DNA from 2 places in the Bacillus sp. H1a genome. Region 1 is predicted to be linked to the other one. Evidence: a T-box and tRNA genes for the amino acid it is inferred to sense, from the RefSeq annotation. Region 1 holds a T-box; the other holds one or more tRNA genes.
What was found. The T-box of region 1 lies ahead of metG (methionine--tRNA ligase). A T-box ahead of a tRNA ligase gene usually reads a tRNA of that ligase, here a tRNA-Met.
Positions count from the first base shown of each region.

Region 1 (8,467 bases):
AGCAATAATGCCTTACATACGCAAAATGCAACGAATAAAACAAGTGAATCGCATGATAATCCAAGTTTAGCAGATGCTCTGCACCAATTAGCTCCGCATATTGGTGCAACAATGCTTGCATTATCTTTGCTCGGTTCTTTAGTTTATGCAAAACTAATTGCCAAGCCTTTTCAATATATGAGTGATACTTTAAAGGACATTATGAAGCTGGACTTTTCAGATAAACAATCACTTAACAAAAATGCAGATCAAACAGATTTTAATTTGCAAGTAGCCGCTTCACAGGTCCCACATATTGTGAAGAATTTACATGAAACAAATAAAGATTTACGAAATGAACTCAAGAAAGAACAACAATTAGAACAATCTCGGAAAGAATTTATGTCTATGGTGTCCCATGAATTAAAAACACCAATCGCAGCCGTTATGGGACAACTAGATGGCATGATTCACGGAATCGGTGCTTACAAAGATAGAGACAAATACTTAAAGCGATCCTACGAGATGATGCAAGATATTAACATATTAACGGAAAAAATGTCAGAATTATCCAAAATACAAAACCCTCAATTTAAACCGAATTTAGAAGTTATTTCACTATCTAATATCATTGAGGACGTTATGAAAAAAGTAGATTACTTTATATCTGTAAAGCAATTAAATGTTCAATCTAATATTAAACAAGATGTACAAATTTCAGCTGATCCTCAGTTTATTCAAACTGCTATTTTTAACATTATTTCAAATGCAATTCATTATACAATCGATCATCAGCATGTATATATAAAGCTGTATGAAAAACCAAACGGTTACGCATTAGAAGTGTTAAATACAGGTTCACAAATCGATGAAGACAAACTCGCTCATTTATTTGAGCCTTTCTATCGTGCTAACCCTGGAAACAATGGTTTAGTACAAGGTAGCGGCCTTGGCTTATATATTGTAAAACAAATACTAGATAAACATCAGTTTCCTTATGGAATACAAAACACACCTCAAGGTGTAAAATGCTCGATTGTTTTTCCAAAAGCAATGTAAACTACTATAATTTCATACCCCAAACTCATACTTCGTATGAGTGGCGGAATTTTGTAGAGTGTCTTACTCTGTTTCGTTCGCCCGTTGTCCTTATTTGGATAGCGGGCGTTTTTTATTTCTTATCCCGCTATTTGCGGGCAGTAAGACTCCCACCTCAAAATTCAGCTGGAACAAAAAAGTTAGGTGGGAGATCAACTGCTCGTAAACGCCCGATTGGTGTGGGCTAATAATCAGTGGGGGATGAACAAAACCCCCACTGATTAAGGTTTCACTTTATAAGGAGGATCTTTATGGAGAAGTTTAAGTATTCATTACTCGTTTTATTTGGAGCTTGTAGCTACGGTGTACTTTCTACTATTTTTAAGCTCGGTTTTATGGATGGCTTTTCAGCCCATCAGCTATTAGGTGGACAATATGTCTTCGGTTGGATTGGACTACTTTTTCTCGTTCTTTTCTTTTCGCGTCATAAAGTGACAAAAAAACAATTCTTTTCGTTACTAACGGTCGGCACAACAATGAGTATGACTGGTATTTTCTATGCTATTTCTGTAGAAGAACTGCCAGCATCTATCGCTGTCGTTTTACTCTTCCAGTTCACATGGATTGGTGTAGTTATCGAAGCAATTGCAAATCGCACGTTGCCAAGCCGTGAGAAAGTTATATCTATTATTATTTTATTTACTGGTACTCTATTTGCAGGTGGAGTATTTGAAGATCTTGGACAAAATTTTTCTACGAAAGGTATCATCTTCGGGCTATTAGCTGCCGTCTCTTTTTCATTTTATGTTTTCGCAAGCGGGCGAGTCGCTACAGATGTTCCGCCTTATACGAAAAGCTTCCTTATGACAACAAGTGCTACAATCATTGTATGCTTATTCTTCCCACCGACCTTTTTAACAGACGGTGCCTTGCAAGCTGGCCTTTGGAAATACGCATTCTTTCTTGGATTTTTCGGAGTTATTATACCTGTCATTTGCTTCTCAATTGGCGTACCCAAAGTAGGAACAGGACTTGGTACCATATTAGGTGCAGCTGAATTACCAACAGCAATTATCGCTTCCATTACACTCGTTCATGAAGTCGTATCACCTATGCAGTGGCTTGGTATTATTTTCATATTGCTTGGTATTTTCACACCGCAACTGCTTGATTATAGGAAAGAGAGAAAACATAATACAATGCATAGCGCATGAGAGAACATGACACTTGTATGAAAGTATAAATAAAATTAGCATATGGTATATAATTAGAGCTAAGTAAATCTTTTTGAGAGAAGTCATACAGCATAACAAAAGACCTTTCATTTACTTGAAAGGTCTTTTCCTTATATTTCACTTTACCGCTCCATATAACTTCTCTACCTCATGCTCAATTTGTTTTACATCGATTCGCTCAAATAATGGCTGTACATTATCAATTCGGTTTGGCAACGTATTTTGTGGTTCCCAACTTTGTTTAACAATCGACAATGTGTTTCTAACTCTTTCACTGGAAAACGGTAAAAATGGTTCAAGGAGATTTGCAAAATTAGCGATAAGGTAAACACAATTATAAATTGTTTCCTCACATGAAACTGGGTCGTCTTCTCTTTGTTTCCAAGGCTGCTTTTCATCAAAGTATTTATTTGCAAAGCGTACTGCATCAAATATTGTTTCTAGCGCCACCTTAAATTTAGTTTGTTCAATCGCCTCTCCTACACTTTTATATAATCCTTCAGCCTTATCTTTCAGCTCTATATTAATATTCCCCTTTGGTACAATGCCATCATAATACTTTTCAATGAATTTTAACGTCCGATTCACAAAGTTCCCATATGCCCCTAATAATTCACTATTATGACTGTAAATGAATTCACGCCATGAAAAATCAGTATCACGATTTTCTGGTGCATTTACTGTTAAAAAGTAACGAATAGAATCTGGATTATAGCGTTCCAATATATCAGGTACCCATACTGCCCAGTTTTTACTTGTAGATAACTTCCTTTTTTCTACTGTTAAATACTCATTCGAGACGATATGACGAGGGATCGCTTCTTCTCCTATTCCAAGTAATACCGCCGGCCAAATGATTGAATGAAACGGAATATTATCCTTTCCGTGCACATAATATGTTTTCGCATCTCTATCCCAAAACTCTTGATCATCTTTCCCTGTTTCTTCAGCCCAATGTTTACTCGCTGAATAATATCCTGTCACCGCTTCAATCCATACGTAAATTTTCTTATCCTCATATCCTTCCACTGGAATTGGTACCCCGATTGGTAAATCACGTGATACTGCCCTGTCTTGTAATCCTTCCTTTAAATATCTCTCTGTTAATTGAATCGCATTGTCGCGCCATGTTCCTTTCTGCTTTGCAATTTCTACAGCCGCTTTAATTTGCTGCTGGAACTTATGCAATGCAAAATAGAAATGCTCGGTTTCCTGTACTGATGGCGTACTACCGCATAACTTACATTTCTTTTCTAACAAATCGAGTGGATCTAAAATAGCGGAACAAGCATCGCATTGATCCCCCCTCGCCCCTTCATGACAATACGGACAAATACCTTCCACATAACGATCAGGTAGAAATTGCGTACACGTTTCACAATAAGCTTGTTCGACTATTTTTTTATAAATATGACCTTCTTCTAATAGTCGCAAAAAAACTTTTTGAACAGTTTCATGATGGTGTTCACTATCTGTACGTGTATAGCAATCATACGTAAAACCAAGATTATGAAAACATCGCTCAAATTCTTCATGATATTGATCAGCTATTTTCTTTACTGTAACCCCTTCTTGTTTTGCTCTAATTGCAATCGGTGTTCCATTACAATCACTTCCTGAAACATACAACACACTCTCACCTTTAGCCCGGTAATAACGAGCTAAAATATCTCCTGGTAATAAAGCTGCAATATGCCCAAGATGTAACGAACCATTTGCATACGGCCAAGCGCCTCCAATAAAAATACTCATCTTACATTCCTCCTTAAAAATATAAAAGGCCCCGCCCCTATCTTAAAAAAGATAAGGGCGGGGCTGTATAAACAGTCGCGGTACCACCTTATTTCGTCAGTCATTCACATAACTAACCTTAACAAGTACGGAGCTATATGCTCTTATACTGTGGTTTTGATAACGAGTACCAACTCTCGTCGCCGCCTACTATTATCATTTGATAAGTTCAGGACGAAGCTCAAAGGCCATTGTTCAAATGAATATTCTTGCTTCTTCTCAGCTACCGAAGCTCTCTGGAAAGAATGGTTTCATTCTACTTTTCCTTTTCAACGCTTTTATGTATAACACGTATTTTACGACTAAAGTGCAGAAAAATCAAACTTTAATTCGAAAAGAACAGGAAATCTCATTCTCCCACCGAATAAGTATACGTTTACAAAAGGAGTGATGGACTTGAATCAAAAACAACTTAGTATTATAAATGAAAAAAGCTGGAATGCAGCTGCCTATGAAGCCTGGACAAATCGCCACGGTGCACCGGCAGAATATGCAAAAAAGCTCATGCAAGATCCTGTTCATGAAGTAGCTTATTATTTACCTTACATACACTCTCCAAAGGGGAAGCGTATTATTAATTTACTCGGATCAAAAGGAAATAAAGCAGTTGCTCTTGCCCTTTTAGGGGCGGATGTAACAGTTGTAGATATTTCAGCAAGCAATGAAAAATATGCAACTGAATTAGCAAAAGCTGCTGGAGTCTCTATTAAGTATATCGTTTCCGACGTACTAGATTTAAATCTATCCCAATCATTTGATATCGTATTACTGGAACTTGGCGTACTCCATTACTTTTTAGACTTAAAGCCACTCTTTCATATAATCTCTAACTTACTAAAACAAGATGGGACATTTATACTGCGCGACTATCATCCTGTTTATACAAAATTATTAGGAGTAGATCATCCAGCATTTCGAGCAAATGGAAATTATTTTGGTGAGGAACTTATTGAAGATGACGTGGCTTATAGTACTCTCCTTACTGAATCACAGAAAGAAGCTTTACCGAGAACAAAAATTAGGCGCTGGACACTTGGAGAAATTATTACGGCAATGGCAGAAACAAATTTCAAAGTCGAAAAGCTAATTGAAGAACATGGACCTCATCAAAGATGGGTCTTCCCTCCTACTGCACCCGAAGGAATTGAAGAACGTATACCAGGTCTATATACATTAATTGCGACAACATGCAAAAAAGGATCCCTTCACGGATAGGATCCTTTTTTTTGCATGCTTACGCATATAAGTTGAGGTTGGAGATTACCATAATTCTGTAGAATAGGACACAAGATATTTCAACATTCGTCTCTGACTTACGTCGTCAAAAAGGGGTATGACCAACATAACGAAGAGTAATGTTTCAGTTGATAGTGATAATCGTTATCAACTAATTAGAAGTATACATGATATTATTTCGAATTACAATAGTATTTCTTATTTTTATTTAAGAATTTTTGATATATAAATGTATACATTTTAAGAACATTTACTCATACTCATCTGCCTCTTTCCATTACCTACTATAATTTTCATTGAACAGATTAATAACTTCATTCAGCTGGTGACCAAGTAAGTGTAATGAAAGACATTGCTACAAAGTCATCAGAAATGAAAACTGCAGTACAAGAACTTGAAGGTCTCGTTTCTCATTTCAAAACAAATGCATAAAAGTAAAAAAGAAGGATTTCTCATTTTAGCCCCTCTTTTTTTACTTTTAAATATATCTTTCTCTCTCCCCTTCTGTCTGCTATAATGCCTAAAGGAAAGAAGAAAGCTTTGTTCCTTTAGGAGTGAAGCTTTCTTTTAACTTTTAATATAAATTAATCCTAATATTAATATTTTAAAAGGATACTTTTTTATCATATGAATTTTATTAGCATTCGAAAAAAATTAATGTTCATGATGGGAACGGTTTGCGCTTTATTTGGCATCGCCCTAGCTTTTATTCTATTCTTTGCTATTGATCAAACTCGTAAGGCTGAAGCACTGCAAAAAGAAATTCCCCCCCTTGCAACAGAATTAAAAGAGCGTGGAGACGCTTATCAAGTTCAACTTTCTGCTTTAAGAGGTTATTTACTGCAACACGATCAGGTCGAATTAGACAAGTTTCATGAAATGAGTAAGCTTCTTGAAGATAAGAAAGCACAACTTCTTTCTAACCCTAACGTATCCCAATCCGTGAAAGGTACAATGGAATTAGGCTCTACTTGGAGAAAATTTATTGAAGAAAAAGTTTTCTCTCTTGCAAAAAAAAAAGTGGGACGAAGCATTACAAGTTGCTTCTTCAGAAAATGGCACTGTTTATAAAGTTATTGGTAATTTTAAAAACTATAGCAACGAACAAGCTAAGTTACGTGAACAATCCATTGAAAAAATTGATCAATCAGCACTACTCATTGAATACGTTATATTCTTATCACTTGTTATATGTATTGTCGTTGCAATTATTCTTGCATGGTGGTTCTCTGGTAAGCTTGTAAAACCAATTCAGCAAATTGATACTAAACTAAAAGAATTATCCTCTCAAGAGGGTGACCTAACAGCTCGCCTACAAGTAAATAGCAATGATGAAATCGGTGCAATTGCAACATCATTTAATAAAATGTTAGAAAATCTGCAACATATCATTAATCGTGTTCAAAAAACTTCTGTGGAAGTACAAAACGCTTCTGAAAATATGCTAGAAAAGACCAATACATCGCTTGATGCGACAATAAAAGTTCAAAACTCGATGTCTAATTTAAATGCAAGCATTCAATCGTAAACTTCTAGTATGGAAGAAAGCTCGACTGCAATGGATGATATGTCAATAAGTGTTCAACGTATTGCAGAATCCGCTTCGTCTGTAGCCGAACTAGCTGTAGTCACATCTGAACATGCTAACGAAGGAAGTACTGTAATCCAAAAATCCATTTCACAAATGACAACGATACACGAAGCCGTAAATGCTACATCCGAAGTAGTCGAACGTCTAATCACTCATACGAAATATATTGATACAGCTGTACAATCTATTTCTAATATCGCTGAGCAAACAAATCTACTTGCTTTAAATGCTTCTATTGAAGCGGCTCGTGCCGGCGAACAAGGGAAGGGATTTGCTGTCGTAGCAGATGAAGTTCGTAAACTTGCTGAACAATCAAAAACAGCTGCGACAGATATTAACCAATTGCTACATCAAATTCAAAATGATACAGAAACTGCTAGCTCTATGATGTCTCAAGGTCGTTCCGAAGCATTTGAAGGTATTAACGTCATTCGTGAGGCCGGCTCTTCTTTCACAACAATCGTTGGTCAAGTGAATAAAGTGTCCACTCAAATTCAAGACATATCAGCAACTGCTGAAGAGATGGCTGCAAGTGCTGAAGAAATGAATGCTTCACTCAATAACATTGCTTCAATTTCTAATGAAGTATCAAGTGAAACGGCCGCAACAGCGCAATCGGCTGAACAGAAAGTCGTTGTTATGAATGAAATGTCTCTAACTGCAAAACAAATGAAACAAACGGTTGAAGAATTAGATCAACTTGTATCTCAATTTAAAACTGAATAGCTTTTCAAAAAAATCCCTCTTCCAAGGAGGAATTTTTTTTGAGCTCATTCCCTGCACATTGCACGTATTTCCGTTATAATGAGAATCGATATCATTAATGTGTAGGAGGTGCTACTCATGTCACAAGAAGCATTTGAAAAGAAATTGTATGCAAATTTAGAGGCTGTTATTGATCCAGAGCTAGGTGTTGATATTATCAATCTTGGATTAGTTTATGACGTTACAGCCGATGAAAATAATAATGTTGTCATTACAATGACGATGACTTCTATCGGTTGTCCAATGGCTGGCCAAATCGTATCAGACGTTAAAAAGGTATTATCAACGAACGTACCTGAAGTAAATGAAATAGAAATAAACGTTGTATGGAATCCACCGTGGACGAAAGAACGTATGTCACGCATGGCAAAAATCGCATTAGGTATCCGTGATTAAATAAAGAAAAGACCTGACAATCCAGTCAGGTCTTTTTTCTCTTATTATTTTACTCCTACAGCGTCATAAGCTTTCGTTACAGCTTGTACAGCTTTAGAGTTTTTACCATATAAATCTTCTGCTGATTGAAGTGCAGCTTGACGCATCATTTTAAAGTCAGAGTTTGCAGTTAAATATTTAGTAAGAGCACGGTAATAAATTTTCTCTGTCGCTTCACGGCCCACTCCAGTTACTTTCACACCGTAATGCTCTCCGCCGTCAGATACTAAGTATGCAGCTTTATTGTTAATACTACTGTTAATGTGAACGCCGCCATTATCAGCTGTTCCAGTATAGCGTTTATTGTAATGATCTGGGTAACCTTCACCTGGTTTTAATGGATTTGGAATAGATGCTGGATCTTTCAGAGAACGAAGCGCATCACCAGGTTTTCCAG
Region 1 is NZ_AYMH01000019.1:161,310-169,776, reverse strand. Features, by position in the region: gene U860_RS0109115 (HAMP domain-containing sensor histidine kinase) at 1-1,038, shown strand, start outside; gene U860_RS0109110 (DMT family transporter) at 1,329-2,231, shown strand; gene metG (methionine--tRNA ligase) at 2,370-4,004, opposite strand; T-box leader at 4,055-4,325, opposite strand; gene U860_RS0109100 (class I SAM-dependent methyltransferase) at 4,440-5,258, shown strand; partial or broken gene U860_RS31330 (methyl-accepting chemotaxis protein) at 5,907-7,596, shown strand; gene U860_RS0109085 (metal-sulfur cluster assembly factor) at 7,714-8,031, shown strand; gene U860_RS0109080 (M4 family metallopeptidase) at 8,076-8,467, opposite strand, start outside.

Region 2 (8,467 bases), on a different contig from region 1:
CTATTAGCTAGTATAAAGCTATGGGGGGATTTTCGTGAATAATGGTTACTCACCTATGTCTTCTAATCAACAAAATGTTTCTGTAGAGCATGATATTATCATGCGTGGCAGGCGTGTAATCGATATTACTGGTGTAAAGCAAGTGGAGAGTTTTGATAGCGAAGAATTTTTACTCGAGACTGTAATGGGCTTTTTAACAATTCGTGGTCAAAATTTGCAAATGAAGAATTTAGATGTAGAAAAGGGTGTTGTATCGATTAAAGGGAAAGTTCATGAGATGCTGTATATTGATGAGAACCAAGGGGAGAAAACTAAAGGCTTCTTTAGTAAGTTGTTTAAATGAGCCTAACAGTCCAGTTGTATACAATGCTTTCAATGATTGGAATGGGTGCTTGGATTGGTGCATCTTTAGATACATATCAACGGTTTTTAAAACGCCAAGAGCGTAAGCGTTGGCTTGTATTTATACACGATATACTATTTTGGATTGTCCAAGCATTATTCGTTTTTTATGTATTACTGCTTGTGAATGAAGCTGAACTACGTATATATGTATTTTTGGCGTTATTATGTGGTTTTGCAGCATATCAAAGCTTATTGAAAGCATTATACATGAAGATGTTAAATTTTCTCATCTATATTTTTGTACAAACAACACAATTTTTTGTTCGAATTATACAGCTACTCATGATAAAACCTGTTATTATTATAGCGCAGCTATTTATTGCATTTATATTATTCTTATTTCGTATACTGCTTTCAATTGGACATGTGTTATGGAAAATGGTGATTTGGATATTACTTTTTATATGGAAAGTTTTTGTCTGGCCTGTTCGATTTATTGCTTCGCTCATATGGAAACTTCTCCCTAATCGTGTTAAACTTTTTATAATGAAGCATGTAGGGTTCCTGCAATACGTAGCAAAATTGAAGGGACATATCTTCCAATTATTGGAGCGTATAAAAAAGAAGTTAGGGGGACCTCGGAAATGAGGGAACTGAGACAAAGAACAATCGAAAAACAGAGTCCAAATCCTGTTAAAGAACATATAATACAAACGGATGAGAACGGGAAGCGACTTTATCGCCGTTTAGCGGTTTTTCTTGTCTTTGCTTTTACAATTATTGCTAGTATTAGTGTGACGTTTTATCAACAAAACAGTTCCATTAAAGCAAAAGAAGCAAAAGTTAAGGACATGAAAAAAGAACTGGATTCATTAACGAAAAAAGAAAAGAATCTAAAAGATGAAGTTCAAAAGTTGAATGATGAAGAGTACGTTTTAAAGATTGCTAGAAGGGATTATTTCTTCTCCGGAAAAGGGGAGATAATTTTTCCTGTTTCTAAGTAGAGTATGTCTTATTGACACTATATTTTAGGATTATATATAATAAAGTAAAATTTGACTTTTTAACCACTAAGGAGGAGCATTTTTTTTATGTCAATCGAGGTAGGCAGCAAGTTACAGGGTAAAGTAACAGGTATTACAAATTTTGGGGCTTTTGTGGAGCTGCCAGAAGGCTTAACGGGTCTTGTTCATATTAGTGAGGTTGCTGATAATTATGTGAAAGATATCAACGATCACTTAAAAGTGGGCGACCAAGTAGAAGTAAAAGTTATTAATGTTGAAAAAGATGGGAAAATTGGTCTATCTATTAAAAAAGCGAAAGAACGTGAAAAGACAGAAGGAGATCGTCCACGTGGTGAATACCAACGCGGTGGTGATCAACAACGTTCTGGACGTCCACAACGTAATAATCGTTCTTTCAACAGAGATAACCGCGGTGGCGGTAACGACCGAGCTCCAAAAGAAACATTTGAGCAAAAGATGGCACGCTTTTTAAAAGATAGTGAAGATCGTTTAACTTCTTTAAAGCGTAACACAGAATCTAAACGTGGTGGCCGTGGCGCACGTCGCGGATAATAAGTCCGTTTAATTCTGAACATATAGAGAGGTACCCAGAGTGATTACTCGGGGTGCTTTTTTATATGGAAGAATATATTTTAAAAAAGTTTTTGAGATGTGTTGACTTTAAAGCATATCTGATGTAAGATACTAATTGTCCGTTAAATAAGACGACATGGCGGTGTAGCTCAGCTGGCTAGAGCGTACGGTTCATACCCGTGAGGTCGGGGGTTCGATCCCCTCCGCCGCTATATTTAATTTAACGGCCCGTTGGTCAAGTGGTTAAGACACCGCCCTTTCACGGCGGTAACACGGGTTCGAATCCCGTACGGGTCATCTAAAAAGATCATGCAAATTTGCATGGTCTTTTTTTGTTAAATAAATTCAGACATACAATACTTCTACAAAATCGCCCTATATTTTCTGAACATTCTTTTAATTATCTTTAAATAAATTAAATACCATGTATATATGTAGAGTTATTTCGAATAAAAAGTCGAACGATTATAAAAGTGAGAACTGTTGTTTTGACAAAAATCCCAATAATCATCTTTTATAATGATAGTAATTAAACTATGCAGGTGGTGTTAAAAATATGCCTAAAGCAGGAAGGAATACTATGAATACAAGTGCATTGGCGATGAATGAAAGTCAGCTTGGGACAATAAAGTGGACGAGTAAGTTGCGAATGAAGTTTGAACAAGTTTTCTTTAGATGGGGATTCATTATTGTTGTAATTGGTTTTCTTTTGGGACGAGCATATATATTAACAAACATTTTACCGTTTGCATTGCCGTTTTTTGCTGCTGTCTATGTTATGAAGCGAGATAAAATGCCGCTCGCGTTCTTAGCTCTCATGGGTGGGGCACTTTCAGTTTCGATAGATAATTTATTTTTTACTTTTGCATCTATTTTTACGTTCTTTATTTATAATATCTTCTTTAGTCGGTTTACACGTAAAACTGTTGGACTTGTGCCATTCCAAGTATTTATCTCCGCATTAACCGCACATTTAGTTGTTGTATATTTTGCACAGCAAACTGTCACCATGTATGATTTGCTCGTTAGTACGATCGAAGCAGGGCTTAGCTTCGTATTAACGATGATATTTTTACAAAGTGTTCCGCTTTTAGTGGAAAGGAAAGGGAAACAACAAGCGTTAGAAACAGAAGAAATTGTTTGTTTAATTATATTACTAGCATCTGTTTTAACGGGTACAACAGATTGGTTTGTTTATGATGCTTCTATTCAACATATTTTCACTAGATATTTAGTATTAGTATTTGCCTTTATTGCCGGTGCGGCTACAGGATCCACAGTGGGAGTCGTTACTGGATTAATATTAAGTTTAGCGAATGTGTCTAGCTTGTCTCAACTTAGTCTTCTTGCCTTTTCAGGATTGCTTGGTGGATTGTTAAAAGAAGGGAAACGTATAGGAGTTAGTTTAGGTTTATTAATTGGTACAAGTTTAATTACGTTATATGTAGACAAGCAAACAAGTATTGTAACAACTTTAATTGAATCTGGTGTGGCAATTGTTTTCTTCTTATTAACACCGAAACTTGTTATGGATCGTATTGCTAAATTTATGCCGGGTACACAGGAGCATTCACAAGATCAACAACAATATTTAAGAAGGATGCGCGATGTTACGGCGAACAAAATCAATCAATTTGCTAATGTATTTGCTGCTTTGTCTAATAGCTTTTCTGTATATGGATATGTGGAAGAGGAAGATAAAGAAACAGAAGCGGATTTATTTTTAAGTACAATTACTGCGAAAACATGCCAAACATGCTTTAAAAAAGATCAATGCTGGGTAGTTAATTTCGATAAAACGTACGATTATATGAAACAAATAATGAGCGAAACGGAAGAAGGAACGTTGCAACATAATCGGAAGTTAGTTCGCGAATGGGACAAGCATTGTGTGAGAGGGAAGAAAGTGACAGATTTAGTAGCGGGTGAATTAGATCACTTCTATGAGGGACAGAAATTACGCAAACAAATGAAAGAAAATCGTAGAATTGTAGCGGAGCAATTACTAGGTGTATCAAAAGTAATGGAAGATTTCGCTAAGGAGATACAGCGAGAACGAGAAAACCACCAAGTGCAAGAAGAACAGATTTTGCAAGCATTTCGCGATTTCGGCGTCGAAGTGGAGCATGTTGATATTTATTGTTTAGATAGAGGAAGCATTGATATTGAAATGTTGATTCCAGCTGCATCTAATGAGCATGGAGAATGTGAGAAGTTGGTTGCGCCGATGCTTTCAGATATTTTAAAAGAAAATATTGTCGTTAAGCATGAGGAGAAATCCTCTTATCCAAATGGTCACAGTTTAATATCATTTGGTTCAGCGAAGACGTATTCTCTTGATACAGGATTGGCCACAGCTGCAAAAGGTGGTGGATTTGTTTCAGGTGATTCCTATGCGATGATGGATTTAAGTGTTGGTAAATATGCACTTGCGATTAGTGATGGTATGGGAAATGGGCAAAGGGCTCATATGGAGAGTAAGGAAACGGTAAAATTATTACAAAAGATACTTCAATCAGGTATTGATGAGGAAATAGCGATTAAGTCCATCAATTCAATTCTTTCTTTAAGAACGACAGAGGAGATGTATACAACACTTGACTTAGCTATGGTAGATTTACGGGATGCGAGTGCGAAGTTTTTAAAGGTTGGATCGACGCCAAGTTTTGTTAAACGCGGAAATAATATTTTGAAAATTGAAGCAAGTAATTTGCCGATTGGAATCATTGAAGATGTTGAAGTTGATGTGGTTGGTGAGCAATTAAAAACGGGAGATATTCTTATCATGATGAGCGATGGTATTTTTGAGGGAGCGCAACATGTGGAGAATCACGAATTATGGATAAAACGTAAAATTAAAGAACTACAAACAGAAGATCCACAAGAAATTGCTGATATTATCATGGAAGAAGTAATTAGGTCTGGCGATGGTTATATAAATGATGATATGACTATTGTGGTGGCAAAGGTAAAGAAAAATATGCCGAAGTGGGCCACGATTCCAATAGTAGGAATGCAGGCGCAATAAATTAAATTATTACTGAAAAGACCTAGGTAAATGCCTAGGTCTTTTTGATTAAAAAAGGTAATGTTATTACTTTTGTGAATATACAGAGGGGATGTAAGATAAAAATGTGAATTTTGTACATCTTTTTTTTGCACAATGTTTGTAAAAGTTGTACCATTATATACAAGGTAACTAATGTTGCTGTTCTTGTTTAATGAAAGGTGATTGCGAAGTTGAAAGATACATTTGTTGAAAAAGTAGATGACTTTGTAAAGCGGCATGATGTATTAAAGGAACATTCAACAATTGTTGTAGGGGTTTCTGGTGGCCCTGACTCTTTGGCTCTTCTATATTATTTGTTGGAAAAAAGAGCAGAAAAGCAGCTCGAAATTGTAGTAGCCCATGTGGATCATATGTTTAGAGGTGATGAATCTCATGAGGACCTACAGTTTGTACGTAATCTTTGCAAAGAGTTAGGAATTATTTGCGAAACGATAAGGGTTAATGTGTCGCAATATCAACAGCAATATGGAATGAATGCACAAGTTGCTGCTAGAGAATGCAGATATGCATTTTTGGAAAGAATAATGAAGAAATATGATGCGAGATATGTAGCTCTTGGCCATCATGGAGATGATCAAGTAGAGACGATTTTAATGCGCCTTGTACGAGGAAGTACTCCGAAAGGGTACGCAGGAATTGCAGTGAAGCGTCCTTTTCATAATGGATATTTAATTAGGCCGTTACTTGGAGTAACTAAGGAAGAAATTGTTGATTACTGTAATAAGCTAAAAGTAATCCCACGTATAGATCCGAGTAATAAAAAGGAAGTATATACAAGGAATCGATTACGTAAATATGTCCTTCCTTATTTGAAAGAGGAAAATCCACAAATGCATGAGAAATTTCAAAAATTTAGCGTGCAGATGCAAGAGGATGAGGCATATTTGCAGGAATTAGCTTTTGAGAAGATGAATAAAGTAATTACAAAAAAAAGCGATAAACAAATTAGCTTATCAATTCCTGCCTTTGAATCCATGTCTATGCCTTTACAAAGGAGAGGGATTCAACTAATATTAAACTATCTTTATGAATATAAGATTCCATCTTCGCTTTCTTCTATACATATTGACAAGGTGATCGAATTTTTTAAGCGGACACAACCTTCAGGTTCACTTGATTTTCCGGGTGGTTTGAAAATTGTTCGCACATACGAAGAATGTAGCTTTGGATTTAAACAAGAAATTGTTTCTCCTTTTTCGCAAGATTTATCAGTACCTGGGACAATTACATTGTCGAATGGGGATAAACTTGTAACAGAGGTGAGCGAAGATATACCAAGTAGCATGAATGAAACAGTATTTGTTGCTAAGTATAATGATATATCGTATCCACTTCGTATCCGTTCTAGGGAAAATGGAGATCGCATGTCAATACAAGGTATGGATGGTACAAAAAAGATAAAAGCTATTTTTATCGAAGCGAAAGTACCAAAAGAAAAAAGAGAAGAATGGCCGATCGTTTGTGACGCAAGTGGAAATATTATTTGGGTACCCTTGTTGAAACGATCTGCATTTGCTACTTCGAAAGAGATAGCAAAGAGGGATAAATATATGATTATTCACTACAAAAGCAAGGAGTCTTCCGGGAGGATAATGAAATGATGAATCAAGATATCGAAAAAGTATTAATTTCTGAAGAACAAATACAGGAAAAGGTGCACGAACTAGGTGCGATTATTGCAGAGGATTACAAAAATACAGTACCTCTTGCAATTGGTGTACTAAAGGGCGCAATGCCATTTATGGCAGATTTATTAAAGAGAACAGATACATATCTTGAAATGGATTTTATGGCTGTATCTAGCTATGGCCACTCTACAGTTTCGACAGGCGAAGTAAAAATCTTAAAAGATCTTGATACTTCTGTAGAAGGTCGCGATATTTTAATCGTTGAAGATATTATTGATAGCGGTCTTACGCTAAGCTATTTAGTGGACCTATTTAAATATCGTAAAGCGAAATCTGTAAAAATTGTTACGTTATTAGATAAGCCAACAGGCCGTAAGGTTGATCTGAAAGCAGATTATGTTGGATTTACTGTTCCTCATGAATTTGTTGTAGGATATGGATTAGATTATAAAGAGCAATACCGTAATCTTCCTTATGTAGGAGTATTAAAACCAAGTGTTTACTCAAATTAATTAAATACAGGCGTTACAATTGTATAGGAAAGTTTTTCTATGTTACGATTTACTATAGTGTTTATGCCGTGAGAGGAGGTTAGGAATGAATCGTATCTTCCGTAATACCATCTTTTATTTACTGATATTCTTAGTAGTAATTGGAATCGTGAGCTATTTTAATGGTTCGACGCAAAAAACGACATCAGTTAGCTACGATAAATTCATTACTAAACTTGAAAAAGGTGAAGTGCGTAATGTGCAGCTTCAACCGAAAAATGGTGTGTTTGAAGTAAAAGGACAATTCAATACTTCTAGCCAAGGAGAACAATTTGTTACTTATGCACCAAATACTGAGGAATTACAAAAGAAAATTAATGATAAGGCGCAAGGGGCTGAAGTTAAGTATCAACCAGCAGAAGAAACAAGTGCTTGGGTAACGTTCTTCACTTCTATCATTCCGTTTGTCATTATCTTCATTTTATTCTTCTTCTTATTAAACCAGGCTCAGGGCGGCGGTAGCCGTGTTATGAACTTCGGGAAAAGTAAGGCGAAGCTATACAATGATGAAAAGAAAAAAATTCGTTTCAGAGATGTTGCTGGAGCGGATGAAGAGAAACAAGAACTTGTTGAGGTAGTTGAATTCTTGAAAGACCCTCGTAAGTTCGCTGAAGTTGGTGCCCGTATTCCGAAGGGTGTTCTATTAGTGGGACCTCCAGGTACAGGTAAAACTTTATTAGCACGTGCCGTTGCAGGTGAAGCAGGCGTTCCGTTCTTCTCTATTAGTGGTTCTGACTTCGTAGAGATGTTCGTCGGTGTCGGTGCATCCCGTGTACGTGATTTATTTGAAAATGCAAAGAAAAATGCTCCTTGTATCATTTTCATTGATGAAATTGATGCAGTAGGACGTCAACGTGGCGCGGGTCTTGGCGGTGGTCATGATGAGCGTGAACAAACGTTGAACCAATTGCTTGTTGAAATGGATGGATTCGGTGCAAACGAAGGTATTATTATCATCGCTGCGACAAACCGTCCTGATATTCTTGATCCAGCGTTATTACGTCCAGGTCGTTTTGACCGTCAAATTACAGTAGATCGTCCAGATGTAAATGGTCGTGAAGCTGTACTTAAAGTACACGCTCGTAATAAACCGCTTGATGAGAATGTCAACTTAAGGGCGATTGCAACTCGTACACCAGGATTCTCTGGTGCCGATCTTGAAAACTTATTAAACGAAGCTGCTTTAGTAGCTGCGCGTCAAGATAAGAAGAAAATTGATATGAGTGACATCGATGAAGCAACGGATCGTGTTATTGCAGGTCCAGCTAAGAAAAG
Region 2 is NZ_AYMH01000080.1:11,609-20,075, reverse strand. Features, by position in the region: gene yabP (sporulation protein YabP) at 35-343, shown strand; gene yabQ (spore cortex biosynthesis protein YabQ) at 340-993, shown strand; gene divIC (cell division protein DivIC) at 990-1,349, shown strand; gene U860_RS0128565 (S1 domain-containing RNA-binding protein) at 1,437-1,922, shown strand; tRNA gene U860_RS0128560 (tRNA-Met) at 2,082-2,155, shown strand; tRNA gene U860_RS0128555 (tRNA-Glu) at 2,169-2,240, shown strand; gene spoIIE (stage II sporulation protein E) at 2,500-4,971, shown strand; gene tilS (tRNA lysidine(34) synthetase TilS) at 5,184-6,614, shown strand; gene hpt (hypoxanthine phosphoribosyltransferase) at 6,611-7,153, shown strand; gene ftsH (ATP-dependent zinc metalloprotease FtsH) at 7,239-8,467, shown strand, end outside.
Region 2: it encodes a tRNA-Met, which carries the amino acid that the T-box ahead of metG (methionine--tRNA ligase) is inferred to sense. The anticodon was not compared.